One region of the Dokdonella sp. genome, then DNA from elsewhere that is predicted to be linked to it. Evidence: predicted binding sites of a transcription regulator. Region 1 holds the regulator's gene; each other region holds the start of a gene.

The links. The regulator HrcA, encoded in region 1, represses chaperone genes, less so after heat shock. The targets are predictions, from matches to a motif close to TTNGCACTCNNNNNNNNNGAGTGCNAA.
Region 2: a site for HrcA is predicted at 1,484-1,510, ahead of rpoH (RNA polymerase sigma factor RpoH). Genes of this name have one in related genera too.
Region 3: a site for HrcA is predicted at 6,967-6,993, ahead of groES (co-chaperone GroES). Genes of this name have one in related genera too.

The regions. Positions count from the first base shown of each region.
Region 1 covers NZ_JAHCAS010000003.1:75,168-85,441, forward strand. The annotation lists gene KF907_RS14185 (dimethylarginine dimethylaminohydrolase family protein) at 48-908, opposite strand; gene KF907_RS14190 (sulfurtransferase) at 983-1,720, opposite strand; gene KF907_RS14195 (DUF2024 family protein) at 1,786-2,055, opposite strand; tRNA gene KF907_RS14200 (tRNA-Leu) at 2,283-2,369, shown strand; gene KF907_RS14205 (2OG-Fe(II) oxygenase) at 2,540-3,223, shown strand; gene dapB (4-hydroxy-tetrahydrodipicolinate reductase) at 3,233-4,009, opposite strand; gene dnaJ (molecular chaperone DnaJ) at 4,086-5,213, opposite strand; gene dnaK (molecular chaperone DnaK) at 5,333-7,255, opposite strand; gene grpE (nucleotide exchange factor GrpE) at 7,447-7,983, opposite strand; gene hrcA (heat-inducible transcriptional repressor HrcA) at 8,080-9,135, opposite strand; gene recN (DNA repair protein RecN) at 9,323-10,274, shown strand, end outside.
Region 2 covers NZ_JAHCAS010000001.1:607,341-617,614, forward strand. The annotation lists gene KF907_RS02615 (response regulator) at 1-641, shown strand, start outside; gene ung (uracil-DNA glycosylase) at 638-1,354, shown strand; gene rpoH (RNA polymerase sigma factor RpoH) at 1,542-2,411, shown strand; gene KF907_RS02630 (primosomal protein N') at 2,725-4,911, opposite strand; gene KF907_RS02635 (DUF3667 domain-containing protein) at 5,294-6,706, opposite strand; gene KF907_RS02640 (NAD-dependent epimerase/dehydratase family protein) at 6,703-7,689, opposite strand; gene KF907_RS02645 (MATE family efflux transporter) at 7,751-9,121, shown strand; gene sppA (signal peptide peptidase SppA) at 9,201-10,274, shown strand, end outside.
Region 3 covers NZ_JAHCAS010000001.1:532,586-542,859, reverse strand. The annotation lists gene KF907_RS02320 (hypothetical protein) at 1-441, shown strand, start outside; gene KF907_RS02315 (GTP-binding protein) at 438-962, shown strand; gene KF907_RS02310 (TlpA disulfide reductase family protein) at 1,142-1,705, opposite strand; gene KF907_RS02305 (protein-disulfide reductase DsbD family protein) at 1,715-3,934, opposite strand; gene cutA (divalent-cation tolerance protein CutA) at 3,957-4,289, opposite strand; gene KF907_RS02295 (endonuclease) at 4,564-6,819, opposite strand; gene groES (co-chaperone GroES) at 7,042-7,332, shown strand; gene groL (chaperonin GroEL) at 7,468-9,114, shown strand; gene KF907_RS02280 (hypothetical protein) at 9,370-9,612, shown strand; gene KF907_RS02275 (Tll0287-like domain-containing protein) at 9,609-10,274, shown strand, end outside.

The DNA.
Region 1 (10,274 bases):
GTTCATGACCGAAACAGCGTCTCCCACGTCATTCGCAGGAGGAATGATCATGGAAGGTCGCCGCGCGACCCATCCGGGCCGTCGGTTGCGGCCGCAAGCGTGTGTTGGCCACGCGGCTCCCGCCAGCGCAGCGACAGGCAACTCAGGCCACCGTCGAGTTTGGCGTACTCGCCGATGTCGACGACCAGCGGCTGCAGGCCGAACCCGGCAAGCTGCGCGGCGAAAAGAGGATGACCGGCAGCGACCAGGACACGACCACCGATGCGCACGGCGTTCGCAGCGGCAGCTTCTCCGGCCACGGGCACGACCGGCTCGAAATCACGCAACAGCGGGTGGCTGCACAATTCCTCGACGACCGCGATGCGGCCGTCGCCGAGCCAGGCCAACCCGCTCTTGAGATGCAGGATCGAATCGAAGCCGCGAATGTCGATCGTTGCCGCATCAATCCCGAAACCCGCGAACCAGGCACCGAGCTGGTCGGCACCCGCTGCATTCGTGCGTTCCGACAGCCCGATGAAGGCACGCTCGCCGGCCAGGCAGACGTCGCCACCATCGAGCGTGGCCGGCGCCACGATCCCGGCACACGCAAGGCCGAGATCCACCAACGCGGCATGGACGGCATCAACCTCGCCGCGACGGCTCGGCGCACCCGGGCGTGCCAGCATCGCCGCCGTGCCAACAAGAACGGCCGTATCCTCGACGAAACACGCGTCCGCATGCCGCGGATCGGCCGGCAACTCGATCGGTTCGACACCGCAGGCACGCAGCGCTGCCACATAGCGGCGATGCTGGGCCAATGCCGTCTCGAGCACCGGCACGCCGGCTTCCACGCGCCGCAAGCCATCGACGAACGAAGCCGCCGGTGCTCGCACGAGGGCCCGCGTGAAACTCGTCGAGAGATCACTCATGGTCGTCCCCGGAGCACCGATCCGGTGCACGATCGATCGTCTGCACGCATGTCAAGGATCTCCGGGGAAACGCCTCAAGCCACATCGACCAACGGCACGAGATCGCTGTCGAGGGCAACCCGACCGTCGAACACGAAGCAGCGCCCTGCGTAGCCATGCCCTCCGACCCGTTCGAAGTAGCCGAGGATGCCACCCTCGAGCTGCCAGACGTGGTCGAAACCGTTGTCCTGCATCCACAGCGCCGCCTTCTCGCAACGGATGCCGCCGGTGCAGAAACTGACCACCGCGGCGCCAGCCAGTGCCTCACGCTCACGCTCGACGGCTGCGGGAAAGTCGCCGAAGCGCGTGATCGGCAGGGTCATCGCGGCTACGAACGTGCCATGTTCGACTTCCTCACGGTTGCGCGTATCGAGCAACACGAGCCGACGCCCGTCGTCGTCGCATCCGCGTTCGATCCAGCGCGCCAGCCGTTCCGGCGTGATCGCCGGCGCACGGCGCGCCAACGGCGCGGTGTCGTCGTGGCGGAACGCGATGATCTCGCGCTTGCGCCGGACCTTGAGCCGCGCGAACGGCACGCCGTGGCTGCGGCTGCGCTTGACCACGATGTCGCGGAACCTGGCGTCATCGCGCAGGGCGGCGATGAATGCGTCGATCGCCATCCCGTCACCGGCGAGGAACAGGTTGATGCCTTCCCCGGCAACGAGCACGGTGCCCTTGAGGTCGCCCACCTCGGCGAGTGCGCGCAGGCGAGTGACCAATGCATCCGCATCGTCGATCAGCGTGAAGTGGTAAGCGGCGATGTTGTCGATCATGGGGCGATTGTAGATCGCGCCCAGCCGATCACGTCATCCGCTTGCACAATGGGCGCGACTGGCGGTCAGTCGCAGTTTTCCATCTCGATGATGGCGAAACCCGTCTGGCGGATCTCCGCCTCGACCGCCGGCACGGCGAACTCGGTGTGGCAGAAACGGCATTCGCGTGCCTGCAGGGTCTCTGCCGGCACGCCCTTGGCGGCGAGGTAGCGACGCCCGTGGGCCAGCACGACGGCTTCCTGCCGGTCCGCGTCCTGGTCTGGCACGAGGATGTCGAAATGCATCCGGCGCCCGTCCGGGCGCACCACGTAGGTGTCGAAAACGGCGATTTTCATGAGGACTCCAACTGTCAGGCCGACCCGGATCGTTGCAGGGTATGCCACCCTGCGGCTGCTCCAGTGTGCACGCCTGCGCCAAGGGATGGGAAATCACGCGTACGCAATGCATGTCTTTCCGTTCAAGCCGAGGACTGCGCTGCACCTCGCGGCCCTTCCACATCGATCTGGTCGTTCCGACGCGCTTCGTGCATCCTCCGCCTCCGGATGCGTGCGCAGGCTGTTCGGCCCGGGTGGCGAAACTGGTATACGCAAGGGACTTAAAATCCCTCGGCCGCAAGGCCATGCGGGTTCGACCCCCGCCCCGGGCACCATTCGGCGTATCGGCATGACAGCGGGCGCAGCTCAAGGCGCGACGACGAAGGCAGGCTGGCCGTCTGTCGAGCCGACGCAACGCCGAGCTGCGCCCGCACAGGACGGTGACGCCGTTGTGGGATTGATCAGAGCATCCCTAGAATCACCGCTTTTCGATACGACCTTCCGCATGGCCATCCTCGACACTGCTGCGCTCGAAACCAATGCCGAGGTGAGGCGCGAACCGTTCGCGTTCATGCTTTCCAGGGATGTGCTGCCGGCGGCCGCGCAGGCTGCACTTGCAGCCGACTTCCCGCGCTATCCAAATGCCGGATTCTTTCCTTACGAAGAGCGCGACTGCGGCCCAGCGATCAACGCCCTGATTGCCGAGCTGACCGCGCCGGCCTTTGCCGACTGGATCGGCGCACGGCTCGGCCTGGAAGGGCTCGGGGCACGCCCGAGCCTGGTCACGATCTGCCGTTCGCTGAACCGCCGGCACGGTACCATCCACACCGACAGCCGCTCGAAGATCGCCACCGCCCTGCTCTACCTCAACCCCGACTGGCCGGAGACCAGCGCTGGCTGTCTGCGCTTCCTCGCTCGCGACGACAGTATCGACGCCCTCGTTGCTGAGGAAATCCGTCCGATCTATGGCAACTTCGTCGTGTTCGCGCGCGCCGACAACTCCTTTCACGGACATCTGCCCCACGAGGGTGAGCGTCGCGTGATCCAGGTGGCCTGGCTGACCAGCGAGGAAGAGAAACTGCGCAAGACGAAGCGTGGTCGTTTCGCGCGCCTGTTCAAGCGTCTGTTTGGCCGCATCGATCGTCGCATCGGCGCCAGCCGCAAGGACGACGCGGCGCACCTGGACTGAAGCTCCCGCTCAGACGTCCAGTACATCATCCATCGCGTAACGACCGGGTGTGCGACCCGCGATCCACGCCGCCGCCACGAGCGCGCCACGGGCGAAAACGTCGCGGCTGGTCGCACGGTGGGCGAGTTCGATGCGTTCGCCGTCGCCGGCCAGCCAGACCGAGTGTTCACCAACGATGTCACCAGCGCGGATGACCGCATAACCGAGTTCGCCCTTGCCGCGCGGTCCGCAGCGTGCCGGACCAGCCACCGGCAATGCGGCCTGGCGTCCCTGCCCGACCGCGTCGCCGAGCAGCAGCGCGGTGCCTGACGGCGCATCGCGCTTGAGGCGATGGTGCGCCTCGACGATCTCGACATCCCAGTCCGGCAGGGACCGCGCCGCCTGCGCGACGAGCCGGGTCAGCACGGCAATGCCGAGACTGAAGTTGGCGGCGAGGAGAACCGGAATCCGTCGCGAGGCGGCATCGAGTGCAGCAAGCTGTGTCGTCGACAGGCCGGTCGAGCCGCTGACGAAACCGATGCCGCGCGCGCATGCGGCGGCGAGTGCGTCGTCGAAACCATTCGCGCCGGTGACGTCGAGCACGACATCGCCGACCACGTCGGTCGGAAGCGCCTGGAGGTAGCTCGATCCGGGTGCGAAGGCACAGGCCAGCCCGGCGCTCGGCGAACCACTGCGAACGATCGCCGCGGCAATGTGTGCGCGGCCCTCGGCGCCGGCCAGGCGCATGATCGCCTCGCCCATGCGACCGGCGGCACCGAACAGGAGAATGCGTGTCGTCGTCGCCATGCCGGTCACGATCCACTCGACGGGCGGAAATGCCCGTGCGCGAGCATCGACGCTGGCGTGCGCTGGTGCAAGCCGGTCAGGACGTCACCCGGTCCCAGAACTGCTTGACGCCATCGAGCCAGGAGCGGTTGCGTGGCGAATGGGTTCGGCCTTCCTCGCCCTCGAAGGTGGCTTCGAAGCGCTCGAGCAATTCGCGCTGTTCGGCAGTCAGCTTGACCGGGGTCTCGATCACGACGCGACACATGAGATCACCAGTGCGCCCGCTGCGCACGGACTTGACGCCCTTGCCACGCAGGCGGAACAGCTTGCCGGTCTGTGTTTCGGGCGGAATCGTCACCGTGGCTTCACCGTCCAGCGTGGGCACGGCGAGCTCGCTGCCGAGCGCGGCCTGGGCGAAGCGGATCGGCAGCTCGCAGTAAAGATCGTCGCCCTCGCGCACGAAGATCTCGTGCTCACGCACACGCACCTCGACATAGAGATCGCCGGGAACGGTGCCGGCCGGGCCGGCTTCGCCCTGCCCGGTCAGGCGGATGCGATCACCGGTGTCGACGCCGGCCGGAATCTTGACCTGCAGGGTCCGCTCATCGTGCACGCGCCCCTCGCCCCGGCACTCCTTGCACGGGTTGGCGACGGTCTTGCCGCTGCCCGCGCAATGCGGGCAGGTCTGCTGCACCGAAAAGATGCCGTTCTGCATGCGGACGCGGCCCTGGCCACGACAGGTCGAGCAGGTCGAGGTCTTGCCGTCCGCGGAGCCGCTGCCTTCACACTTGCCGCAGGCGACGAGGGTCGGCACCTCGATCTGCTTCTCGATGCCGAACACGGCTTCCTCGAGGTCGAGTTCGAGCAGGTAGCGCAGGTCCGAACCACGCCTCGGACGGCCGCCACGGCTGCCGCCCATGCCGAAGATGTCACTGAAGATGTCGCCGAAGATGTCGCCGACGTCACCGCTGAAACCGCCACCGCCACCGCCCATTCCGTGCTCGAATGCGGCGTGGCCGTGACGGTCGTAGGCGGCACGCTTCTGCGTGTCGGACAGCACCTCGTAGGCCTCCTTGGCCTCCTTGAATTTCTCCTGCGCCGCCGGATCGTCCGGGCACCGGTCAGGGTGGTACTTCATCGCCAGGCGGCGGAACGAGGTCTTGAGCTCGCTCTCACTGGCCGTGCGTTCGACCGACAGGACTTCGTAGTAGCAGCGCTTGGCCATGAAAGTGCCGGGGTTGGAGATTCGGGAGTCAGGGCCCGCAAGAGCGTGGCGCCATGGCGATCACAGGCAGGCCGGGAAAGCGGCCAAAAGCGCCGCCCTCCCGTGTCCCTGGCGATGAATCAGGATGCCTTGCCCTTGTCGTCCTTCACTTCGGTGAATTCCGCATCGACGACGTCGTCGCCGGCCGACCCTTGCGAGTGCGCACCAGAATCGGCACCTGGCTGGGCGCCGGCCGACGCGGCGGCGTAGAGCGACTGCGCGACGGATTCGACGTGAGCGATCTTCGCCTCGATCTGCGCCTTGTCATCGCCCTTCATCGCCTTGTCGAGATCCGACAGCGCTTCCTCGATCGCGCCGAGTTGCTCGCCCGGTACCTTGCCGCCGTGTTCCTTGAGCGCGCTGCGCGTGGCGTGCACGAGCTGGTCGGCCTTGTTGCGCGTGGTGACGAGCTCCTGGAAACGCTTGTCCTCCTCGCGGTTGGCCTCGGCGTCTGCGACCATGCGCTGGATCTCGTCGTCCGAGAGGCCGGAGCCGGCCTTGATCTCGATGCGCTGCTCCTTGCCGGTCTTCTTGTCCTTGGCCGATACGTGCAGGATGCCGTTGGCGTCGATGTCGAAGGTGACCTCGACCTGCGGCATGCCGCGCGGCGCCGCCTCGATCCCGGCCAGGTCGAACTTGGCCAGTGACTTGTTGAAGCGGGCCTGCTCGCGCTCGCCCTGCAGCACGTGCACGGTGACCGCGCTCTGGTTGTCTTCCGCGGTCGAGAACACCTGGGTGTTCTTGGTCGGGATGGTCGTGTTCTTCTCGATCAGCTTGGTGAACACCCCGCCGAGCGTCTCGATGCCGAGCGAGAGCGGAGTCACGTCGAGCAGGAGCACGTCCTTGACCGTGCCGGAGAGCACGCCACCCTGCACCGCCGCGCCGATCGCCACCGCCTCGTCCGGGTTGACGTCCTTGCGCGGCTCCTTGCCGAAGAAGTCCTTGACTGCGTCCTGCACCTTGGGCATGCGCGTCTGCCCGCCAACGAGGATGACCTCGGCGATATCGGACACCTTCAGCCCTGCGTCGGCGAGGGCCGTACGGCACGGCTCGATGGTGCGCTTGACCAGGTCATCGACCAGCGACTCCAGCTTGGCCCGGGTCAGGCGCAGTTCCAGATGCACGCCTTCGTTGTTGACCTGCGTGATGAACGGTTCGTTGATGTCGGTCTGCTGACGCGAGCTGAGCTCGATCTTGGCGCGTTCTGCAGCCGAGCGCACGCGCTGCAGCTGGATCGGGTTCTTGCGCAGATCCACGCCGTGCTGCTTTTCGAACTCGTCGATGATGTAGTCGATGATGCGCTTGTCGAAATCCTCGCCACCGAGGAAGGTGTCGCCGTTGGTGGCCAGCACTTCGAACTGCTTCTCGCCATCGACTTCGGCGATCTCGATGATCGAGATGTCGAAGGTGCCACCGCCGAGGTCATAGACGGCCACCTTGCGGTCGCCACCCTTCTTGTCCAGCCCGTAGGCCAGCGCGGCAGCGGTCGGCTCGTTGATGATGCGCTTGACTTCCAGGCCTGCGATGCGGCCGGCGTCCTTGGTGGCCTGGCGCTGGCTGTCATTGAAATAGGCCGGTACGGTAATGACGGCTTCGGTCACCGGCTCGCCGAGATAGTCCTCGGCCGTCTTCTTCATCTTCATCAGCACTTGTGCGGACACTTCCGGCGGCGCCATCTTGCGGCCTTCGGCGGTCTCGACCCAGGCGTCGCCGTTGTCGTGCGCGACGATCTTGTAGGCAACCAGATCGAGATCCTTCTTGACCTCGGCGTCACTGAATTTGCGACCGATCAGGCGCTTGACCGCGGAGAAGGTGTTCTTCGGATTGGTCACCGCGCCACGGCGCGCGGTCACGCCAACCAGCACCTCGCCGTCCTTGAATGCCACGACCGATGGTGTCGTGCGGTCACCCTCCGAATTCTCGATGACGCGTGCAGCGCCACTCTCCATGACTGCGACACACGAGTTGGTCGTGCCGAGGTCGATACCGATGATCTTGCCCATTGTTCTGCTCTCCCGGAAAGTTGTCTGGTCTGCTCGACCACTGGCGCGAAACGTGGGGTTTTCGCCTCACCTTTCAAGCGCCTGCAAGAAGAAGAAATGTCCTGGTCAGGTCTGTCGCGGCCACCGCGCCCATGGATCGGGGCCCTGCGCGAGCAACCTCATACGCGCGCGGACCGATCCGCCTGCCGCCCTCAACCACCCGGCGCCTGGGCGACGCTGACCATCGCTGGACGCAGCAGGCGTTCGTTGAGGAGGTAACCCTTCTGCAGCACGGTGACGACAGTGCCGGGGGCCTGCGCATCGGTATCGACCATCGTCATCGCCTGGTGGCGCTCGGGGTCGAAGGGCGCGCCGGCCGGGTCGACGACGGCAAGGCCGAAGCTCGCGGCGATGCGCAGGAATTCCTTGAGGGTCAGCTCGACGCCGCTGCGCAGCCCACCCGCCTCCCCCCTGTCCGCAGCAAGGCCACGCTCAAGGTTGTCGAGCACCGGCAGCAAGTCGCCGAGCAGACGCTCGTTGGCGAACCTGCGCGCCTGTTCAAGGTCGCGTTGCAGGCGCTTGCGCTGGTTCTCGAGCTCGGCGCGTTCGCGCAAAAGGATGTCGCGCATCTCGCCGAGCTTGGCCTCGTACTCGTTGATGAGCTGGCCGAGCGCCTCGTTGCCGCCGGCCGCGGTTTCGTCCACCGCGGGCGCGTCGGCCGGATCCGGCACCGGATTCGTGTTCTCCATTTCGCCTCCAAACCAATTGAGTGGCCCCCGGACGGGTGGTCCACGTTTGCCCCTCGCAAGCCCGCCGACCCCTGCCAGCCGGCGATCCCGCCCCCGCTATTGGGGCGCGCCGGAGCGGTTCAAGGCACCGGAAATAAGCTGGGCGGTCGCCGAGACGACCGGGATCACCCGCTCGTAGGCCATGCGCGTCGGCCCGATCACGCCGAGCACGCCGAGCACGCGGCCCTCGACGCCGTACGGCGCGGTGACCAGCGAGTAGCCGTCGAGCGCGGCGAAACCGGCCTCCTCACCGATGAACAGGCGCACACCGTCGGCACGCGCGCAGCGCTCCAGCAGCTGCAGCAGGTCACGCTTGCGCTGGAATGCGTCGAACAGCTCGCGCAGGCGATCGACGTCAGCGGCCTCGTGCACGCCCATGAGGTTGGTTTGCCCTGACACCAGCATGTCGTTGTCCGCCGGAGCCTCGAACGCCTGGCGAGCCACTTCCACGGCGGTTGCCAGCAACCGATTGAGGCGCGCGCCTTCGTCGCGCATTTCGCGCAGCAGGCGTGCGCGGATCTCGTCGAGGCGCATGCCCGCGTAGTGGGTATTCAGATAGTTCGCCGTCTGTTCGAGCTCGGTCGATGTGTGTGGCTGCAAAGTCTCGATCACACGGTTCTGCACCTGACCGTCGGTAAAGACGAGGATGACCAGCACGCGGTTGGCATCGAGGGCGACGAAATCGATGTGGCGGAACGGGAACTCGTCGTGCCGCGGCACGCTGACCACGCCGACGAAGCGCGTCATTTCCGACAGCAGCGCACTGGCGCTGCCAAGCAGGGTCGGGGTCGCCGCCCCGGTCGGCAGCTCGCGGCGCAGCTGCTCGACCTGCGGCTCGCCGAGCGGGCGCACCTCGAGCAGGCTGTCGACGAACACCCGATATCCCTGTGCAGTCGGCACACGGCCGGCCGAGGTATGCGGCGCGGCGACCAGACCGGCCTCCTCGAGGTCGGCGAGGATGTTGCGGATCGTCGCCGGGCTGACATCGAGCCCCGAGGACTTCGACAGCGTGCGCGAACCGACCGGCTGGCCCTCTGCGATGTACTGCGAGATCAGCGTCCGCAGCAGGTGGCGCGAGCGTGGATCGAGCGGATGGTCGGAGTGGAATGACATGACGGCGCAGGATACACGCCGTCACCACATCACCGCGAGCAGGCAACCGCGCAGCGATGCCCCCAAGCCGGATCGTCCCGCGGCAATTCCAGCAACGATCGTCCAGTTAACCCGACGCGCGCGCCGGCGGGCTTGCGGCCATGCGTCGGGGCCACGACACTGCGCACCTGCCTCCACGGGTGTGCGCATGCTCCGCTCGCTGTACGTCAAGGATTTTGCCGTTGTCGACGAGGCCGAGATCGGCTTCGACCAGGGACTGACCGTCGTCACCGGCGAGACCGGCGCGGGCAAGTCCCTGCTCGTCGACGCCCTGCTCCTGCTCGCCGGTGGCCGCGCCGACGCGGCGATGGTCCGCCATGGCTGCGAACGCGCCGAACTGTCCGCCGAGTTCGACCTCGATGGCCATCCCGAGCTCGCCCGCTGGCTGCGCGAGGAAGAACTCGACGAGGACGGTGCCTGCCAGGTGCGCCGCGTGATCCGTGCCGAGGGCAGTTCGCGTGCGTGGATCAACGGCCGTCCGGTCACCCTGGCCCAGCTCAAGACCCTCGGCGCAGGCCTCGTCGAGATCCACGGCCAGCACGAACATCAGGCCCTGCTCGACCGCCACCAACAACTCGCCCTGCTCGACGCCTTCGGCCGCCACGAGGCCGAGCGCGCCGCTGTCGCCGAAACCGCGCGGGCCTGGCGGGACGTCGGTGCACGCATCGGCGCCCTGCCGCATGGCGAGGATGCCGCTGCGCGCATCGAGTGGCTCGAACACCAGGTCGCCGAACTCGAAGCGCACGCGCTCGCACCATCCGAACTCGAAGCCCTCGAACACGAACACCGCCGCCTCGCCAATGCCGGCCAGCTGGTGCAGGGTGCAGCCGGCATCGGCGAGAGCCTCGACGGCGACGGCGAATACGCGCTGACCCGCGTGCTCGGCCGCGCCCAGTACGAAGCGACGCGCCTCGCCGGACTCGACCCACGCCTCGGCGACCTCGTCGAACGGCTCGCCGAGGCACGCATCCAGCTCGAGGAAGCGGCCGATGCGCTGTCGCGCTACCGCGACGGCCTCGACCTCGATCCCGAGCGCCTCGCCGAGATCGACGACCGCCTCGCCCGTTTGCACGAACTCGCCCGCAAGCACCGCCGGCCGA
Region 2 (10,274 bases), on a different contig from region 1:
TGTCCGACATGGACGGCATCGAACTGGCGCGGCGCATCCGTGAAAGCGCGCCGCAGGCCTACATGCCGATCGTGGTCGTTTCCGGCGACGTGCAGGAGCGCCTGCTCGAACGCTCGCTGAGCGACATCATCACCGACTATTTCGACAAGTCGCTCGGTTTCCAGGCACTGGCCGAGTTCATCCGCGGCTATGTACGCCCGACCGAGGCGACGCCCGGCGAGGTGCTCTATGTCGAGGACAGCCGTGTGGTCGCCCTGGCTACGCGGCGCATGCTCGAAAAGCACGGCCTCACCGTGTTGCATGTGGTCACCGTCGAGGAGGCGATCGACATGCTCGAGACCGCCCAGGCGATGGACCGCATCGGTGCCGACCTCGTCCTCACCGACGTCAACCTCAAGGGTGAACTGACCGGCGCCGACCTGCTCGATCGTATCCGCCGTCGCCTCGGCTACGGCAAGGGCCAATTGCCGGTGATCGTGATGACCGGTGACGACAATCCGCAGAAACAGGCCGCGTTGCTGCGCGCCGGCGCCAACGACCTCGTCGAAAAGCCGATCGACGAGCGCCTGCTGCTGACCAAGCTGCTGTTCCAATTGCGCGTCAGCCGCCACCTGCGGGCGCGCCTGGGCACACCGGCATGAGCGAAGGCCGCGAGCTGAAGCTCGAGACTTCGTGGAAGCAGCGCGTAGGCAGTTATCTCGAACGTCCCGAGATGCGCGCACTGTCGGGCTTTCTGCGCGAACGCAAGCAGCAAGGCAGGGTGATCTACCCGCGTGGCTCGCGCATCTTCGCCGCACTCGACACCACACCGTTCGATGCGGTCAAGGTCGTCATTCTCGGCCAGGATCCATACCATGGGCCCGGCCAGGCGCACGGTCTGTGCTTCTCGGTGCTGCCCGGCGTCGCCGTGCCGCCCTCGCTCGAGAACATCTTCCGCGAGATCGAGCGCGACCTCGGCCTGCCGCGCCCCGACCATGGCTGGCTGGTGCCGTGGGCACGCCAGGGCGTGCTCCTGCTCAACGCGGTGCTGACCGTTGAACAGGGCCAGGCCGGCTCCCACCAGGGCAAGGGTTGGGAAGGCTTCACCGATGCCTGCATCGATGCGCTCAACCGCGAGCGCGAGAAGCTCGTGTTCCTGCTCTGGGGCAGCTATGCCCAGGCCAAGGGCAAGTTGATCGACACACGCCGCCACCGCGTGCTCAAGGCTCCGCACCCTTCGCCACTGTCCGCCCACCGCGGCTTCCTCGGCTGCGGCCACTTCTCGGCCACCAACGCCTGGTTGGCCGAGGCCGGCATGGCCTCGATCGACTGGCGCCTGCCACCACGCAGCGAGCTGCCAACCGACGCGCAATGAGGCCTGTTTCGGCCCCATTGTTCACGAAATCGAGCCAATCTGCTTACTGCGCGTTGACGGCGCAGGGCTTACCATACTCGCAGGTTCAGTTTCTCCCCACGCCGCAACGCGTCGGGAACTCCCGGGGCTTTAGCACTCTCAATACCGGAGTGCTAGCATGGCTCCCAACAACGGAGGACTTCGATCGATGACTCAGACTCAGGCCCCCATGGTCGACACCCTGCCGGTCCCGAGCGCGCTCGGCAGCCTCGATGCCTACATCTCGGCCGTGCACCGCATCCCGATGCTGACCATCGAGGACGAGCAGGCGTTGGCCCGTGAGTACCAGACCGAGGGCAACCTCGAGTCGGCGCGTCGCATGGTCATGTCGCACCTGCGCTTCGTCGTCCACGTCGCGCGCGGCTACTCCGGCTACGGCCTGCAGATCGGCGACCTCATCCAGGAAGGCAACATCGGCCTGATGAAGGCGGTCAAGCGCTTCGACCCCGACCAGGGCGTGCGCCTGGTTTCGTTCGCCGTGCATTGGATTCGTGCCGAGATGCACGAGTTCATCCTGCGCAATTGGCGCATCGTCAAGGTCGCGACGACCAAGGCGCAGCGCAAGCTGTTCTTCAACCTGCGCAAGTCGAAGAAGCGCCTCGGCTGGATGAATGCCGACGAGGTCAACACGGTCGCGCGCGAACTCGGCGTGCCGGCAGCGACGGTGCTGGAGATGGAATCGCGCCTGAGCGGGCGTGACATCGGCTTCGACGCCCCGGTCGACGACGACGAGGATGCGCGTCCCTCGCCGGTGATGTATCTCGAAGACCACCAGAATACCGACCCGTATCTGACCATCGAGAACGATTCGGAAGAGGAGTCCTCGTTCGACACCCTGCAACGCGGCCTCGCCAAGCTCGATGCACGCTCGCGCGACATCATCCAGCGCCGCTGGCTGAAGGACGGCGAGAAGGCAACCCTGCAGGAACTCGCCGACGAATACGGCGTCTCGGCCGAACGCATCCGCCAGGTCGAGGCGAATGCCATGAAGAAGATGCGCGCGCTGTTCGTGGCGTAGGCTTGGCTTTTGCAATCATCCTTGATTGCTGATTCGACCGGGGTCGCGCAGGGATTCCGTTGCGCGCCTTCGTGGGAACCCAGAAGCGGCGTCCATGGCCGCACGTTTGAACAGAAGCATCTCTCCGACGGCCCGTTGATTCGGGCCGTTTCTTTTTGTGCGCCACGCTTCCGCAGGAAACGCTTTCAGGCGTGCTGCCATCTCTCTGTGGCGTTGTACAGCCAGGGCATCACGGCTGAAGCCGTTTCCTACGGAGAGCCACGCGGTAGGAAACGGCTTCAGCCGTGATGCTTTTTTCACCACGCTCTGCGGCTCAATACAAGTCCACCGGATCGACATCGATCGACCAGCGCACGCGGCGTGCGTCCGGCAGGGCGCGCACACGCTCGAGCCAGTCACCAAGGAAGGCGTGCAGCGGCGCGCGCTCGGCGGATTCGATTAGCAGGTGGCTACGTTCGTAGCCGGCGCGGCGCGGCATCGGCGCCGGCATCGGTGCGTGCACGAGCACGCCATCAGCGGCGCGCGCCTCGGCGCGGGCGGCGAAGAGGAAGTCCTGTGCCGTGGTCGCCTCGCGTGCCTCCGCACGCAGCAGGGCGAGATGGCCGAACGGCGGCAGCATCGCGGCGCGACGTTCGGCGAGCAGGCGCGCGGACAGGGCCGGATAGCCGCCGTCGAGCAGGGCCCGCAGCAACGGATGTTCCGGGTGATGCGTCTGCAGGATCACCTCGCCGGCGCGCGCGGCGCGGCCGGCGCGGCCGGCCACCTGCACGATGAGCTGGCCGAGTCGTTCACCGGCGCGGAAGTCGAGGCTATACAAGCCTTCATCGACGCCGACCACGACCACCAAGGTCAGCGCGGCGAGGTCATGCCCCTTCGCCAGCATCTGCGTGCCGACGAAGATGCGTGGACTGTTGCCGTCCAGTTCGGCGAACACGGCCTCGCGGCGTCCACGGCTGCGCGTGCTGTCGCGGTCGACGCGCACGACCTGCGCGCCGGGGAAGCGCTCGATGAGGGTTTCCTCCAATCGCTCGGTACCCTGCCCCTGCGGGGCGAGCGCTTCGCTGGTGCAGTCGGGACAGACCCTCGGCAGGCGCTTCTCGTCACCGCAATGGTGGCAGCACAGGCGGCCTGTGCCGCGATGCACGGTCATCGAGCGCGCGCAACGCATGCACTGCGCGGTCCAGCCGCAGGCATGGCAGAACAGCACCGGCGCATAGCCGCGGCGGTTGCGGAACACGAGCACCTGTCCACCCTCGCCGAGGTGGCGGCCGATCGCCTGCAGGGTTTCGACCGCCAGCCCCTGCTCGAGGCGCCTGTGGCGAATGTCCATGACGCGCAGCGCCGGCGGTCGCGCGTCACCGGCGCGTTCGCGCAGGACCAGATGCGCATAGCGCCCGACCTCGACATTGGCCAGACTCTCCAGCGACGGTGTCGCCGAGCCGAGCACGACCGGAATGCCGAGCGCCTTCGCGCGCACGATGGCGAGGTCGCGCGCGTGGTACCGGAATCCTTCGTGTTGCTTGTACGAGGCATCGTGCTCCTCGTCGACGACGATCAGGCCGGGCCGCGCCAACGGCACAAACGCCGCCGAGCGCGTGCCGAGCACCACCGCTGCCTCACCACGCGCGGCAGCAAGCCAGGCGCGGGCGCGCTCACCGTCGGCGAGTCCGGAGTGCAGGATCGCCACATCCAGGCCGAGGCGTTCGCGGAAGCGCCGCATGGTCTGCGGAGTCAGCGCGATTTCCGGCACCAGCACCAATGCCTGGCGGCCACGCCCGATCGCGTCGAGGATCGCGTGGAGGTAGACCTCGGTCTTGCCGCTGCCGGTGACGCCGTCGAGCAGGAACGTGGCGAAACGCTCAGCGGCGGCACTGATGGCCGCAACCGCTGCGGCCTGGGCCGGATTGAGCGGCGGCCCTGACCGCTCGGCCACGCGCCAGTGCGCCAGCATCTCTGGCGCGGCTACCGTCTCGATCCAGCCGCGTTCGCGCAGCCGCCGCGCGGCCTCGCGCCAACCTGGCTGTTCGGCATCAAGCACATCCGCCGTGACCGCGCCCGCGGCGAGGCGCGACAACAAGGCATCGAGCCGGGTGCCGCGACGCCGATGCGGGTCGACCAGCGCAACCCGACCGGCATCGGTCAGCGCATGCCAGGACGCGCGTGCGACCGCCGTCGTGCCCGCACTGCGCAGCGCGACCGGCAGGGCGGCCTCGACAACCTCACCGATCGGATGCTGGTAATACCGCGCCGCCCAGCACAATGTGGCCAGTAGTTCCCGCGACAGCCACGCGCGCTCGTCGAGCACCTCGAGTACGGACTTGAGATCGGCCTCGGCCTGGTCCGAGACATCGGCCTGCTCGATGACGACACCGACCACCCGACGCCGTCCGAACGGCACGAGCACGCGCGCGCCGAGCACCACCGTCATGCCGTCGGCGAGGCGATAGTCGAACAGGCGATGCAGCGGCACGGGCACCGCCACACGGACGAAATGCGGCATCGGCACGGGGTCTGGCAGCACGGCCGGGGAGTGTAGCGAAGCATGCCGGATGGCCGCTGGGCACTTGCGTCGCATAGTTGAGGAAATCGGCAGGAAAGTGATCCAAGTAGCTGCCGTTAACGGGTTTTCCCCCTTATCCACAAGCATTGTGGATAACTGTGTGGATCACGCCCTGAATAACGCCCCACGGAACGTGACCAAGGCCTCCGTCGTCATCTTGGTGAAACTTTGACCACTCACACAGAGGCTTTCAAGATCAATGGGTTGCATCACCATGCCTGGCTGTGGTCGCGCATCGCGACGGCGAACTCAGGTGCCGCGTTTGAAAACTCCCCAGTTGTGCAAAACCGCTTGACTTGTCCGCAAAAACGGCTACGGCGCCTCAATCCATGGCCAGCCCGATCAGCACCGCAACGAAGGCCCCGGTCGACAGCAGGAACGTGTAGCAGATGCCGATCAGGCCGTATTTCAGCGTCGTCATGATCCAGCCCTGGCGATAGACGCGCTTCTGCATCCAGTACAGGTAAACGAACATCCACAGCCATGCGAACAGTTGCAGCCAGCCGAGCGGCGCGACGATCCAATTCACCTCGGCGGCCCAGGATTTCAGGGTGCCGAGAATGACGAGCACGACGATCGACAGCAGCAGGAAGGCGTGGCTGTGCAGGGCGACCAGCAAGTGCTCCATGTAGAGCCTGCGCTTGAACAGATAGAACAGCTTGAGCAGCAGGGCAAATACGGGCATCAGGAAAAACAGGGTCTGTGGCAACACCGCGAAGGTCGCGCGGAACCCTTTCGAAGGCTGCTCGATCCAGCTCTCGACGTTGTCGCACATGTGCTGCAGGGTTTCGTTGAACTTCATGTTCGCGGCATCGGGCAGCCAATCGAAAGCGACCGGATTCGCCTCGCGATGCCAGGGTGTGCCCTTGAAGGTGAAGAAGACCGTGGTGCTGCCCTTGCCGCAGGAACCGACCACCTCCGCAGGGTCGGCCGAGGGCGCCTCGGTGCCGGCGAGCACGCGCTTGCGCCGCTCGCCGGACTCGCGCAGCTGTCGCTGGCGTTCGTCGAGTCGGGTCTTGGACCGGGCCGGGAGCGCATCGATATCGACGCCGTCGACCAGTGCGGCGAGACCATCGGCAACAGCCTGATCGACTTCGGCGCTGGTCGACGCTGTACCGATGCGCCCGCGCGCGAGTTCGAGCTTGCGCGCGCGACCGACACCGGCGAGTTCCTTGATGCCTTCCTCGAGCTGTCGGCGCGAGTCCGCATCGAGATCGGTCGCCGCCGCCACTTCGTTCAGGCTGGCGATGCTCTGCTTGATCGCCGTGTCGACTTCAGCCGCCGTTGTCGCCGCGTCGATCTGTGCACGCGCTGCCATGGCCCTGTCGGCGTTGGCGAACATGGCGTCACCGAGCATCGCCTGCACGAGGAAGAACGCCAGCAGACAGAGCACGAAGAACAGCCGGAACGGCGTGACATAGCGCGCGCGCCGACCGGCGATGTATTCGGTGGTCAGGAAACCCGGGCGGAAATACAGGTCGAACAGAGAGCGGAAGATGCGCGAATCGACATTGAAGACGATGTCGGACAGGTCACTGAAGACCTCCTTCAGGCTGCGCACCATGCCCTTCTCGGACTGTCCGCAGGCGTGGCAATAGGGGCCGTGCACGGGCGCGCCGCAGTTCGGACAAGTCGGCTCCGGCGCGGCGAACGTGGCATCGGCCTCGGCACGTACCTGCGCCACCGGAACCGGTGGCGACGGAATCGGCGGCAGCGGATCGAGGTCGGAATTCATCGTGCTTGCAACAACCCCTGCGCACGCAGCCAGTCGCAGGTGTCGGCGACCAGGCGGGCGAGCGGCGTGATGCGATAGTCGAGTTCGCGCATCGCCCTGGCACTGTCGACACGCAGGTGATAACAGGTCAACGCCACTGCCTGCGGTGTCAGCGACGGTTCACGGCGCGTGATCGCGGCGATCAGGTCGAGCATGCGCGCATGCGCACGCAGCAGTGCTGCCGGCAAGGCTTGCGCAGGCGCCTTGCGGCCAAGCGTGCCGGCGATCACCCGCACGAGTTCGAGGAAGGGCGCGTGTTCGCCACCGAGCAGGAAGCGCTTGCCTGCCACCGGCCGCCGCCACGCGGCGACATGGGCGAGGGCGACTTCGCGCACGTCGGCGAAGGTCCCCGAACCGGGCGGCGCGCCGGGCAGCTTGCCCTGGTCGATGAGCAGGAACAGGCGTGCCCAGTTGTGGCGATCATCCGGCCCGAGAATGTGCGCCGGATTGAGGATCACCGTCTCGATGCGACCGCGTGTGCTGGCCTCGTCGACGAGTTCTTCGGCGATCGCCTTGGTGCGTTCGTAGTTGATCCACGACTGCGCCCCAAGGCGCGGCGTGTCCTCGGTCAGCACGCAGTCCTGCCGACCATAGGCCGATACCGACGAGGTGTGCACGAAACGGCGCACCCCGGTTGCTTCGGCGGCGGCGAGTACGGCGCGGGTGCCATCGACATTCGTGCGCGTCTGCCGCTCGGCGTGACCGCGCCACGGACTGGTATCGGCCGCAACATGGAACAGCGCATCGGTCGGCGCGCTCAAGGCGGTGCGCAGCGCCTCGCCGTCGTCGAGCGCGCCGACGAAGGCCTCGACGCCCGCGGCACGCAGGCGTTGTGCCGCATCGGCCGAACGCACATACGCCGCAACCTGCGCACCCTCGGCACGCAGGGCATCGAGCAGATGTCCACCGAGGAACCCTGTTGCCCCGGTCACCAGTACGCGCATGCAATCTCCCCGTCGGGCATCCGGGCGGACCGCTATACTCCGCGCCCCGCCGAGTCCGCCAATGCCCGCCATTCTACCCATCGGCCGATCGCGTCTGACACGCGAGATCGGCGCCACCATAACGCTGGCGGCACCGCTCGTGCTCGGCCAGCTGTCGGCGGTCGGCATGAACGTCATCGACACGATGCTGGCCGGGCATCTCGATGGCCACACGCTCGGCGCGGTCGCGGTCGGCACCAATGTCTGGGTGCTGGCGATCGTCATCGTGATCGGCGTGATGATGGCCCTGCAGCCCTCGGTGGCGCAGTTGCACGGTGCAGGCCGCCTCACCGCGATCGGGCCGCTGTTCCGCCAGGCCTTGTGGATCGCGCTGCCGCTCGGACTCGGCCTGGCCTGCGTCGTGTACGTCGCCGGACCGCGATTGTTCGGTCTGATCGGCGTCGATGCCGCGCTGATCGCCGACGCGACGGCCTTCCTGCACGCGATCGCATTCGGCGCACCGGCACTGACCCTGTTCTTCGCCCTGCGTGGTCTCAGCGAAGGTCTCGGCCTGACCCGGCCGACGATGTGGTTCAGCCTGCTCGGCCTCGTCCTGCTCGGCCCGATCGGCTACTTGCTGATGTATGGCGCATTCGGCCTGCCACGCCTGGGCGCGCGCGGTTGCGGCATCGCCACCGCGATCGTGCTGTGGCTGCAATGCCTGGCCTTTGCCGCCTACGTCGCCGTGCATCCGCGCTACCGCGCGGTGCGGCCGTTCGCACGTTTCGAAGCGGTCGATGCGCGCGCGATCGGCGAACTGCTGCTGATCGGCGTGCCGATGGCAGTGACCTTGTTCATGGAGGCCAGTCTGTTCGTCGCCGTCGCCCTGCTGCTCGGCTCGCTTGGCACGGCGATCGTCGCCGGCCACCAGATCGCGATCAATGTCGTCTCGGTCGCCTTCATGGTGCCGCTCGGCATCGCCATGGCCACGACCGTGCGCGTCGGCCATGCAGTCGGCCGCGGCGACGTGACCGGTGTGCGCAGCGCGGCCGCGGTCGGCCTGCTGCTGACCGTGCTCGTGCAACTCGTCTCGGCCCTCGTGCTGGCGACGCTGTCGCCGCAGATCGCCGCGCTGTACACCGCCGACGTGACGGTGGCGGTACTGGCCGCGCAGCTCATCATGTACGCCGCGATCTTCCAGTTGTCCGACGGCATCCAGGCGGTGGCCAACGGCGCCCTGCGCGGACTCAAGGACACGCGCGTGCCGATGCTCATCACCTTCTTCGCCTACTGGTGCATCGGCATGCCGACCGGCTACCTGCTGGCCTTCCGTGCCGACCGCGGCGCGCCCGGCATGTGGATCGGCCTGATCGCCGGGCTCAGCGTCGCGGCGATCCTGCTCGCCTGGCGCTTCTGGCGCAGTGCGTTCCGCCGCGTGCCGGTCGCCACCTGACTTCCCGGCCATGCCGCGCGCCGCGCGTTCGGCTACGCTGCACCATGTTTCGTTCTCCAGCATCCTCAGGAGCCCCGTCATGTCGGACAAATCCCCAGGCCTGATCGGCCGCTTCTTCCGCGGCCTGTGGAACACGCTGAACTTCACGCGCAGGCTGGTCTTCAACCTGATCTTCGTGGTGATCCTGTTTGCCGTAGTCGTTTCGGCCATGCGCGGCAGCCCGACGATCGAGGCGAAGACTGCGCTCGTACTCGACCCGGAAGGCACCATCGTCGAGCAGTACAGCGGCGACCCGGTCGAACGCGCGCTCGCCAAAGTGGGTGGCGAAGGCGAGAAGCAGATCCAGCTGCGCGACCTGCTGCGCACGATCGACCTCGCCGCGAAGGATGCGCGCATCGAGCGCATCGTGCTGTTGCCCGATCAGGTCAGTGCAGGCCTGGCCACATTGCGCGAGATCGGGCAGGCGCTCGACCGCTTCCGCGATGCCGGCAAGGAATTGGTCGTCGTCTCCGAAGGCATGAGCCAGGGCGGCTACTACCTCGCCGCGCACGCGAACGAGATCCTGCTCGACCCGCAGGGCATGGTCCTGCTCGAAGGCCTGTCCTCGTACCGCAGCTACTACCGCGACGCGCTCGACAAGCTCGGCGTCGACGTGCACCTGATCAAGGTCGGCGAATACAAGTCGGCGGCTGAGCCGTTCGTGCTGAACAAGGCATCGGATGCGGCGAAGGAAGCGACTCGGTACTGGATGGGCGGGATCTGGGAGAGCTACCTCGATGAGATTGCCGCGCTGCGCAAGCTCGACCCGGCCACACTGCGCAACGACATCGCCAATCTCGACCAGCAGGTTGCCGCCTACCAGGGCGACCTGGCCAAACTGGCCCTTGAACGCAAACTGGTCGACCGCATCGCCACGCGCGCCGAAGTGCGCGAGCTGCTCAAGGCCAAAGGTGCGCCGAGCGCGGACGGCGAAACCTTCCGCCAGGTCAACTGGCGCGACTATCTCAGCATGCAGGTCGCGCTGCCCGACTCGCGTCCACAGGTCGGCGTGATCGTCGCCCAGGGCGACATCGTGCAGGGCGAGCGGCCGCAGGGTACGGTCGGCGGCTCGACGATCGCGCAGCTCATCCGCCAGGCGCGCAAGGACGAGGCG
Region 3 (10,274 bases), on a different contig from region 1:
CCGCTCAGCCTGCAGATCGCCGAAACCCTGCATGCGAACGCGCGCACGATCCTGCGGCGCGAGGAAATCGCCTGGCTGAACGGTGCCGACGCGGACTTCCAGCGCAGCGTCGCGGTCAAGCTCGTGCATCCGGATGCCTTCCTAAAACTGGAGCTGTGGCCGAATCTCGCGCGCCTGCCCGACCACTTGCGTTGGATCGGCGTGTTCGCCTGCCTGCATCGCGGTGCGCGTCTGCCGGCCGTGCTCGAGGCGGCGGCCATCGAGGGTCTCGACGAAGCGCAGCTGCGCCAGGGCATCTACCGGCTGTTGCAGGCGCGACAGGCACGACTGGAACTGCGTCCATCACAGCGGTCCGGTGCGCCGGAACCGGCGACGATCCCGTCACCATCGTTCATGCAGCATCTGCGCGCGCGCCTGCGTGAATTGTCGGGGGCGCGGTGAACACCCACAAGCTGGTCTTCATCGGCGCCGCCGGCGTCGGCAAGACGACTGCGATCCGCGCGGTCAGCGACGATCGGCCGGTCGATGCCGGAGCGTTGTTGATCCCGGCATTGGGCAACATCAGCGTGGTCCTCGATGTCGGCGAGCTCACCCTGGACGATGGCGATGTGCTGCATCTCTATGGCATAGCGGGTGATGAGAACTTCGATGCCCTTCGACCCCTGCTCGGCGAAGGCGTGATGGGCCTGGTCATCCTCATCGACAGCACACGACCGGATTCGCTGGCCACGCTCGAAAGGCATCTGACCTGGAGCGCGGAACTGATCGGCGCGGTGCCTGCAATCGTCGCCCTGAATCGCCAGGATGCTGCCGCGGCAACTTCGCCGGAAGACCATGTGCGTCATCTCGCGCAGTGCGGTCTCGACCTGCCGGTCGTCGCCATCGATCCGCGTGAGCGCGATGACGTGCTCTATCTGATCAACATGATCGTTGCCATGGTTGCGCGGGGAAACATGGTTTGAGGAGGCGTCCCTGGGATGCTCCGATCAATCCCACAATGGCGTCTGTGGGGTTGATCAGGGCATCCCGAGTCATCGTCCACGACGACGGTCATGCGCCCGCCGATCCGGAAACGGGAACCGTGTGCCGCAGCCCGCGGCAACCGGATCGACGCCGGCACGTGGCGGCCCGGCCCACCTGATCACAGATGCGGCGCCAGCCAGCGTTCGAGGCCCGCCTCGTCGAAGTTGCCGACGCGGCTGGCGAGGATGCGGCCGTCGCGGCCGATCAGCACGTTGTACGGCAGCACGCTGCGCGTGTTGCCGAAGCGCAGCGAGACATCGGCCGTTCCGGCCGGCGCGTCGATCAAGATCTGATAGTCGACCGGATGCGATTGCAGGAAGGCGAGCGCCGGTTCGGCCTCCTCGGCGGCGATGCCGATCACGGTGAGCCCCTTGTCCGCATGCCGCGCCTGCATCTGATCGAGCAACGGCATTTCCTCGCGGCAGGGGCCGCACCAGCTCGCCCAGAAGTTCAGCAGCACGAGCCGGCCATCCCATTCCGACAGGTGCCGTGTGCGGCCTTCGCGGTCGGGCAGCGCGACATCCTCGCGCAGGTCGCCGATGGCGAGCGTGCGCGCCTGCATCGTCGTGGTCGCCACGGGCAAGGGCGCCGACGGCGGCCGCAGCCACAGGCTCAGGCCGAGACCGCCGAGCGCGCCGACGATGGCCAGTGCGACGATGAGCAGCGTGTTGCGATCCGGCATTGCCATCGCTCAGCGCGTTGTCGCGAGGAGCGCGTCCTCGACGATGCCCGTGGTCAAAAGGGTCGGCAGGACCTGGCCTGGACCCTCGCGGCCGCTGAACACGACATACAGCGGCACGCCGACCGCGCGATGCTGCTGCAGGAATTCGGTGATCGCCGGATCGGTATTGGTCCAGTCGCCCTTCATGTACACCGCGTCCGCGCGTTCGAGCGCGGCCTTGAAGGCGTCGGTCGAGAGCACGCCCTTCTCGTTGGCCTTGCAGGTCACGCACCAGTCGGCGGTCATGTTGACGAACACCGTGCGGCCGTCGGCGCGCAGGCGCGCGAGCGCATCGGCCGAGTACGCGACGGAGCCGTCGCTGGCTTCGACGGCCGCCTTCGCCGGCGGCTCCAGTTGGGTGACTTTCCACAATGGCCACAGCGCGACGAGAAAGACGATGCCGGCGAGTACGCGACCGAGCGTGCGTCCGTTCCAGCGGCTGCGCTCATGCCACCACAACGCAAGCGCGAGCACGATCGCACCGGCCAGTATCCAGCCGATCGCATCGACGCCGCGCTGGTGGCCAAGCACCCACAGCAACCATGCCGCGGTGAGGTACATCGGAAACGCGAGCACCTGTTTGAACGTCTCCATCCACGCACCGGGCCTGGGCAGGCGCGAGGCCAGCGCCGGCACGAAACCGATGACGAGGAACGGCAGGGCGAGGCCGAGCCCGAGCGCGAGGAAGATCAGCAGGGCGACGACCGGCGCAGCGGCGAATGCGAAGGCCAGCGCCGGGCCCATGAACGGCGCCGTACATGGGCTGGCGACGACACAGGCGAGCAGGCCGGTGAAGAAGTCGCCGGCCGGGCCGGACTTGCCCGCCAGCGACTGGCCGACGCCGCCGAGGCCGGCGCCGATGGTGAACACGCCGGAAAGACTGAGGCCCACCGCGAACAGCACGTAGACGAGCACGGCGACGAAGCCCGGCTGCTGCAACTGGAAGCCCCAGCCGAGCGCCTGGCCGGCCGCCCGAAGGGCGACCACGCCGAGGCCGACGATGGCGAAGCCGGCGAGCACGCCGGCGGTGTACCAAAGCGCATGCCCGCGCGCCTTGGCCAGGCTTTCGCCGCTGGCGGCCAACCCGAGCACCTTCAGCGAGAGCACCGGCAGCACGCAGGGCATCAGGTTGAGGATCAGGCCGCCGAGCACGGCGAGCAGGAGCGCGCCGAGCACGCCGCCGTCGGTAATCGCCGGCGGGGCGGTGGAGCGCAGCGCATTGTCGGCCGAGGCATCGGCGACCATCGCGGCGGCAGGCGTTGCCGGCTTGAACGAAGCGGCGGCGGCGGCGAGTTGTTCCTTGCTGGCGGCCGGCAGGTCGACGACCACGTCGCGCTGCATGACCGGATAGCAGATGCCGTTTTCCTTGCAGCCCTGGAACTCGCCGCGCAGGGTGAACGTGCCGGCCGCGCCGTCGGCGCGTTTCAATGCGATCGGCAGTTCGACCTGGCCGTAGTAGACGACGACCGTGCCGAAATGCTCGTCCTCGTGGTCGATGCCTTGCGGCCATGTCGGCTGGCCGAGTTCGACGCCGGCCGCATCGACGGCGTCGACGCGGCTGCGGTCGCGATAGAGGTAGTAGCCGTTCGGCATCGTCCAGCGCGCGAGCACTTCGGTCGGGCTCATCGCGATCGCCTCGAACACGAATGCCTGTTCGGCCGGCAGCGGCTCGTCGTCGTTCAAGGGTTGCGCGGCGAGGCCGAGTACGCCCCCGGCCGGCGCGCTGCCGAACAGCGATGGAGTGGCCGCAGCCATGGCCGGCACGACGAGCGCAAGCCGGGTCGGATGCGGCGGATAGCAGATCTTGGGATCGACCTCGTGGCAGCCCTGCACGGTGACGCTCAGCTCGATGGTCGTGGTTGCCGGGTCGGCCGTGTAGTCGATGTGCGCATCGACCGCATCGTGGTAGATCTCGACGTCGCCGAAGAACTCGTCATGGCGCTCGATGCCCTTGGGCAGCTCGGGCTTGCCGAGCGTGGTGCCGGCCTGGGCCGTCTTCGCCGAGATGCGCGATTTGTAGAGGTAGTAGTCCTTGGCGATATCCCAGTGCAGGTCGATACGGCCGGGTTCGCGGATTTCGGCGCGCAGCGCGAAGGCCTGTTCGACCGGAAGCAGGCCGTCCTGTTCCTGGGCGAGGACGCAGGTCGGAACGGTGAGGGCGACGAGGCCGGCGAGGAGGATTCGCAGCACGGAGGGCTCCGCTTGGAACGTTTCAGGGCAACCGGTCGGCGCGCGTGGAATCCGCGATCCAGGCGAGGTAGGGCGCGTGCCCGGCGGCGGCTTCGACCGCGATTATCTCCGGCAGTTCATACGGATGCACGGCCAGCAGCCGCTCGCGCAGCGCCTCGAAGCGCTCGCGTGTGGTCTTGATGAGCAGCAGCAGCTCGGTTTCTTCGTGCACGGCGCCGTCCCAGACATAGGTCGAAGCAACCGCCGGCACGCGGCTGACGCAGGCGGCGAGGTGCTCCTCGACCAGCACGCGCGCCACCGACGCGGCGGTGGCCGCGTCGGGGAGGGTGGTGAAGACGATCAGTGCGCCGCTCACGGGAACCTCGAATTGCGCCACTGTTGATCGTCATCCCGGCGCAAGCCGGGATCCCCGTGGGTGATCGGACGTGCGGGCCGCTGCAGAAGTGACGCAGCAAGAACCTTTCCGACGCCGTGTCGCAAGTGGATCAGGGCGTCCCTTGAAGGGATCCCGGCTTGCGCCAGGATCCCGGACTTGGAAGGTTCCCAGGGTTGCGGCCGGGGAAATGACCGCCTTCGCCGTCCCTTCCCACTGCTCGCGGGGAGAAGGAGGGCGTCGGCAGATCCAGACCTCACGGCACCGAAACCTCGAAGCCATCCGCAAAGATCAGGTCGTTGTTCGCCGGTTCGCAGACGGCAGGGTTGGTCGATTCGAACAGCGCGCGCGTCGCCCATTCCGGATGGTCGACGAACGGGTTGCGATTGCCCTGGAAGCCCTGCACCGCGTCGTTGCGCGCGCGTTCCTCGTCGTCGGGCGGATCGCCGGCGTGCCACGCCAGCAGGTCGGTCAGCAAGCCCATGTACGAGGTGCTGCCGCTGCCGATCTGGCCGCGATCATCGGTCAGTTCGAGTTGCGGTTCGGTCTGTCCGCTCAACGGATCGGTGCCGCCTTCATAGCGGATCGCCATGTAGAAGATCGCGCGCGCCATCTCGCCCTTGCGGTGGTTCCATACCTCGAACGAGCCATCGCTGCCGTTCGGCGAGCGCACCCAGTTCGAGTTGCCCGGATAGACGCCGCTGCCACCGCCGACGCCGCCGTTGGCTTCGGTGATGCGCTCGCCACAGCCGGTCGAGCAGAACGCGAACGGCTTGTTGCCGCGGTCGGAGTTCCACTGCGTGTCGGACAGCCACAGCATATGCGTGTCGGTGTACGGCGCATTCGGCAAGCCGAGGTTGCCGGTCTGGCTCGGGAAGCCGAGCGAGTTCGGCCAGGTGTGCTCGCGGTTGTAGGTGAGGCCCGAGCCGGTGCCGGCGCGGTCGCTGATCGTGTTGTAGGCGCGGTTGCGGTAGACGTCGATGACCTTGGACGGATTGCCGGGCTGCGCCTGCACGGTTTCGAGGATCGTCCAGGTGTTGGTCGTCGCACCGCTGTACGGATACATCACGTGGCCGCGGATGAGCTGATGCAGGGTGCAGCGCAACTGGCCCGGGGCGGTCGTATTGATCGGCGCGTAGTACACGGCCGAGTCGTAGGCCGGGGCGACCGTGAAGGCGATCGTCACCGGCGCGTCCATCGGCACGCCCGAGCCGTTGGTCACGCCGGCGGCGTCGATGGCGAAGGCGCAGCTCGCGCCGACCGGCATCACGCTGGCCGGAGTCAGCGTGCGCGTCGTGCCGCTGCCGGCCGAGGCGAGCGCGATCGGCGTGCCGTTGCAGGTCAGCGAGAACGCGTTCGGCGCGGTCGTGACCGCGGTGTCGAAGATCACGCGCAGGTCGCTCGCGCGCGGAACGGCCGTCGCACCTGGCTTGGGCAAGGTCCAGGTCAGGTTCGGGCCCGGCCCGCCCGCCGAAGCTGCGGTGGTGAAGGTGACGACATGGTCGGCGACCATGTTGTCAGGATCGCCATCGAGATCGGTGACGCCGCTGGCGAGGATCGTCCAGGTGCAGGTTTCGCTGGCGGCAAAGGCCGGCGTGTGCGACAGCGCATAGCTCGTCGATCCCGCCGGGACGGTCACGGCGTGGACACCGGAAGTCGTGCATTCCAGGGTGGTGGCGCCGGTGGCGAAGCTGACCGGTTCGCTGAAGTTGACGCTGAGCGTCGTGTTGTGCGCCACGTTCGTGGCGCCGTGGGCCGGTGTCGTCGAGCTCACGCTGGGCGGCACGTCCTCAGGCGGCTCGCCGGAAATGCCGAAGCTCACGTCGTCGATGGCGAGGCCGTCGTCGGCGCCGGCGACGTCGATGTCGACCCAGCGCACGTACATCGTCGCGTTGGGTGCAAGCGTGAGGCCGCTGATCGCCGCGCTGCGCAGCGCGCGGTTTGCGCTGGCGTTGCCGTCGAGCGCACCCGACGTGCCGGTGGTGGTCGGGCTGGTGAAATCGAGAGTGCCGCCCGCGATCGTGTTCCAGCTGGCCGCCCCGTCGTTCACCGACGTGGCATCGACGCTCCACTCGAACTGCAGGCGGTCGCTGCGTCCGGCCGCGCCGAGTCGCCATTGCTCGCCGGTATAGCTGACGTCGATCGTGGTGACGGTCTGGCCGCTGTCGTTGCGCAGGCGCGCGCCGAACGTCGGGATCAGGTTGCCCGAGCGCAGCCCGCCGAGTGCACGCTCGCCCGAACTGCCGGTCCCGTAGCTGTAGGTGTTGCCCGAGTTGGTCGCGCCGCTGTCAGCCGCATAGGTGCCGTTGGCGCTGTTGCCGGCTTCGACGAACGCCCAGCCGGTCGGCATGGTGGAAGCCGTGCCGGTATTGGCCAGCGAATCGAAGGTCTGCACGGCCGGGGGGCCACCGACCAGCGGGACGCTGCCGTCCTGGGCGAAGGCAGGCGAGGTGGCGGCGACGGCGAGCACGAGGGTCAGCGAAACAAGGAAACGGCGGGTTGGCAGGGTCATGGCCTTCGGTTGTCCTGGTGGCAGGCCGGCGACTTTAGCGGTTGCGCCACGACAAGGACATGGCAGCGGCCTTGAAAGCCCGGGTGCCGCCGCCATCTGGCGAGCCAGCCGGCGCGGGCTTCCCTGTGGGAAACCTCGCCGCTAGAATTGGCACTCACGTGCGCCGAGTGCTAGCAGCCCGGCAACAAACCCAATGCAATCAACCTGTTGAAGGAAGAACCCATGGCACTTCGCCCCCTGCATGACCGCGTGATCATCAAGCGCCTCGAGGCCGAGACCAAGTCGGCTGGAGGCATCGTCATCCCTGACGCCGCCGCCGAGAAGCCGATCAAGGGCGAAGTCCTCGCCGTCGGCAGCGGCAAGATCCTCGAGGACGGCAAGGTCCGTCCGGTCGGCGTCAAGGTCGGCGAGATCGTCCTGTTCGGCAAGTACAGCGGCACCGAGGTCAAGGTCGACGGCCAGGAACTGCTGGTCATGCGCGAGGAAGACCTGATCGCGGTGGTTGAGAAGTAAGAGTCGGGATTAGGGATTGGGGACTCGGGATTCGTAAGAGCGGTACTCGCTCCGGATTCCGCGCCTTCCCATCCCGCCCCGTTCCTGCTGTTTCGCATCCCAAATCCCCAATCCCGAATCCTGGAGCTCCACACAATGGCTGCCAAAGAAATCCGTTTCTCCGAAGACGCCCGTTCGCGCATCCTGCGCGGCGTCAACACCCTCGCCAACGCCGTCAAGGCCACGCTCGGCCCGAAGGGCCGCAACGTCGTGCTGCAGAAGAGCTTCGGCGCGCCGACGATCACCAAGGACGGCGTGTCCGTCGCCAAGGAGATCGAACTCGCCGATGCCTTCGAGAACATGGGCGCGCAGATGGTCAAGGAAGTCGCGTCCAAGACCTCCGACGTCGCCGGTGACGGCACCACCACCGCGACCGTGCTCGCCCAGGCGTTGATCCGCGAGGGCCTCAAGGCCGTCGCCGCCGGCATGAATCCGATGGACCTCAAGCGCGGCATCGACAAGGCCGTCGTCGCCGCCGTCGAGGAGCTGAAGAAGCTGTCGAAGCCGTCGGCCGACTCGAAGTCGATCGCCCAGGTCGGCACGATCTCGGCGAACGGCGACGACCTCATCGGCAAGCTCATCGCCGAGGCGATGGACAAGGTCGGCAAGGAAGGCGTCATCACCGTCGAGGAAGGCTCGGGCCTGGACAACCAGCTCGACGTCGTCGAGGGCATGCAGTTCGACCGCGGTTATCTGTCGCCCTACTTCATCAACAACCAGCAGAGCCAGCAGGTCGAACTGGAAGACCCGTACATCCTCCTGCACGACAAGAAGGTGTCGAACGTGCGCGAGCTGCTGCCCGTGCTCGAGGGCGTGGCCAAGGCCGGCAAGCCGCTCTTGATCGTCGCCGAGGAAGTCGAGGGCGAGGCGCTCGCCACGCTGGTCGTCAACACGATCCGCGGCATCGTCAAGGTCGCCGCCGTCAAGGCGCCGGGCTTCGGTGATCGTCGCAAGGCGATGCTGGAAGACATGGCGATCCTGACCGGTGGCCAGGTCATCTCCGAGGAAGTCGGCCTGCAGCTCGAGAAGGCCACGCTGAAGGATCTCGGCCGCGCGAAGAAGGTCGTCATCTCGAAGGAGAACACGACCATCATCGACGGCGCCGGCGAGGCCGCCAACATCCAGTCGCGCATCAAGCAGATCAAGGCGCAGATCGAGGAAACCTCCTCGGACTACGACCGCGAGAAGCTGCAGGAGCGCGTGGCCAAGCTGGCCGGCGGCGTCGCCGTGATCAAGGTCGGTGCGGCGACGGAAGTCGAGATGAAGGAAAAGAAGGCGCGCGTCGAAGACGCCCTGCACGCCACGCGTGCGGCGGTCGAGGAAGGCGTGGTGCCGGGCGGTGGCGTGGCGCTGATCCGCGCCTTGGCTGGCCTCGCCAAGCTCAAGGGCGACAACGAGGACCAGAACCACGGCATCGCCATCGCCAAGCGCTCGATGGAAGCGCCGCTGCGCGAGATCGTGACGAACGCCGGTGAAGAGGCGTCGGTCATCCTCAACAAGGTTGCCGAGGGCAAGGGCAACTTCGGCTACAACGCCGCCACGGGCGACTACGGCGACATGGTCGAACTCGGCATCCTCGATCCGACCAAGGTCACGCGCACCGCACTGCAGAACGCCGCGTCGATCGCCGGCCTGGTCATCACGACCGAAGCCATGGTCGCCGAAGCGCCGAAGAAGGAAGAAGCCCACAGCCACGGCCCGGCCGGTGGCGGCATGGGTGGCATGGGCGGGATGGACTTCTGAGTCCTGCTCTCCAGCACGCTTGACCACGAAGCCCGGCCTTGCGCCGGGCTTCGTGCTTTCTGGCGTCCGAGGCGGGGCCTCCCTGTCCGCAAGCCATGTCAGACGCGAAGATCGCCCATTGCGCGGCAGCTCCTGGCGTTTCGCCCAATATGACAGCGTGGGTGGACCGCCCTTGCGCGATGGCGTGGATCCCTCATGGAAGCCGGCGAACGCATCGCCCCAATCGATCAGCAGATTGCACTCGGCAGGCGATAGGTGGATGCCGCCATCGATGGCTGTGCCGTGCGTGCCCGGCCCATTGCCTTGACGGCGGTGGGCGGCGCACTGTTCATTCTGGACGATCCGATCTTCAATGGTCTGGTCATCTCGCTGGTGTTCGGCATACTGGTTTCCACCGTGCTGACACTCATCGTCATTCCGTTGCAGTATGTGATGCTGCGCCGACGCTGGCCCTTGCCTGTTTCCGACGCCACCGATTCAAAGGATGCCCACGCATGATTCGCACCGTTGTTTTTCTCGCATTGTCGGTAGCCGTCACCGCAGCTGCTGCGCAAGAAGCGCCCAGTCCGCCGCCGGACGTGGCACGCGCGCAAGCGGCGATGGGGGATCTGGGCAAGCGCCTCAAGGCGGCGCTGATGGCCAAGATGCAAGACGAAGGCCCGATTGCGGCGGTGGACTTCTGTCATCTGGAAGCGCCGAAGATCGCCGCTGCCGTATCTGCCGAACACGGCGTGGCCGTGGGCCGTACAGCCGCACGCCTGCGCAACCCGAACAATGCGCCTGTGCCTTGGCAGGCCGCCGTGCTGGACAGCTTCCAGCACAAGGCGGATGCCGGCACGGCACCCGGTGACTTGGTGCATGTCGAGCGTGATGGCGGCAGCTTGCGCCTGGCCCGGGGCATCGCGCTGGAAGCGCCATGCCTGACCTGTCACGGCACCCACATTGCGGAACCGATCCGCCAGGCCGTTGCGGCGCGCTATCCCGCCGATGCTGCCACCGGTTTTTCCGAAGGCGACCTGCGCGGGGTGATCTGGGCGGAAGTGTCAGGGCATAAGGACGAGACGACGCAGAGTGACCCCCGCACCGTCATCATGCTGAGTCTGGCCGAACGCGAATCGCTGCGTGAGGAAATGCGCTGGCGCATGGAACTGCTGTCCTCG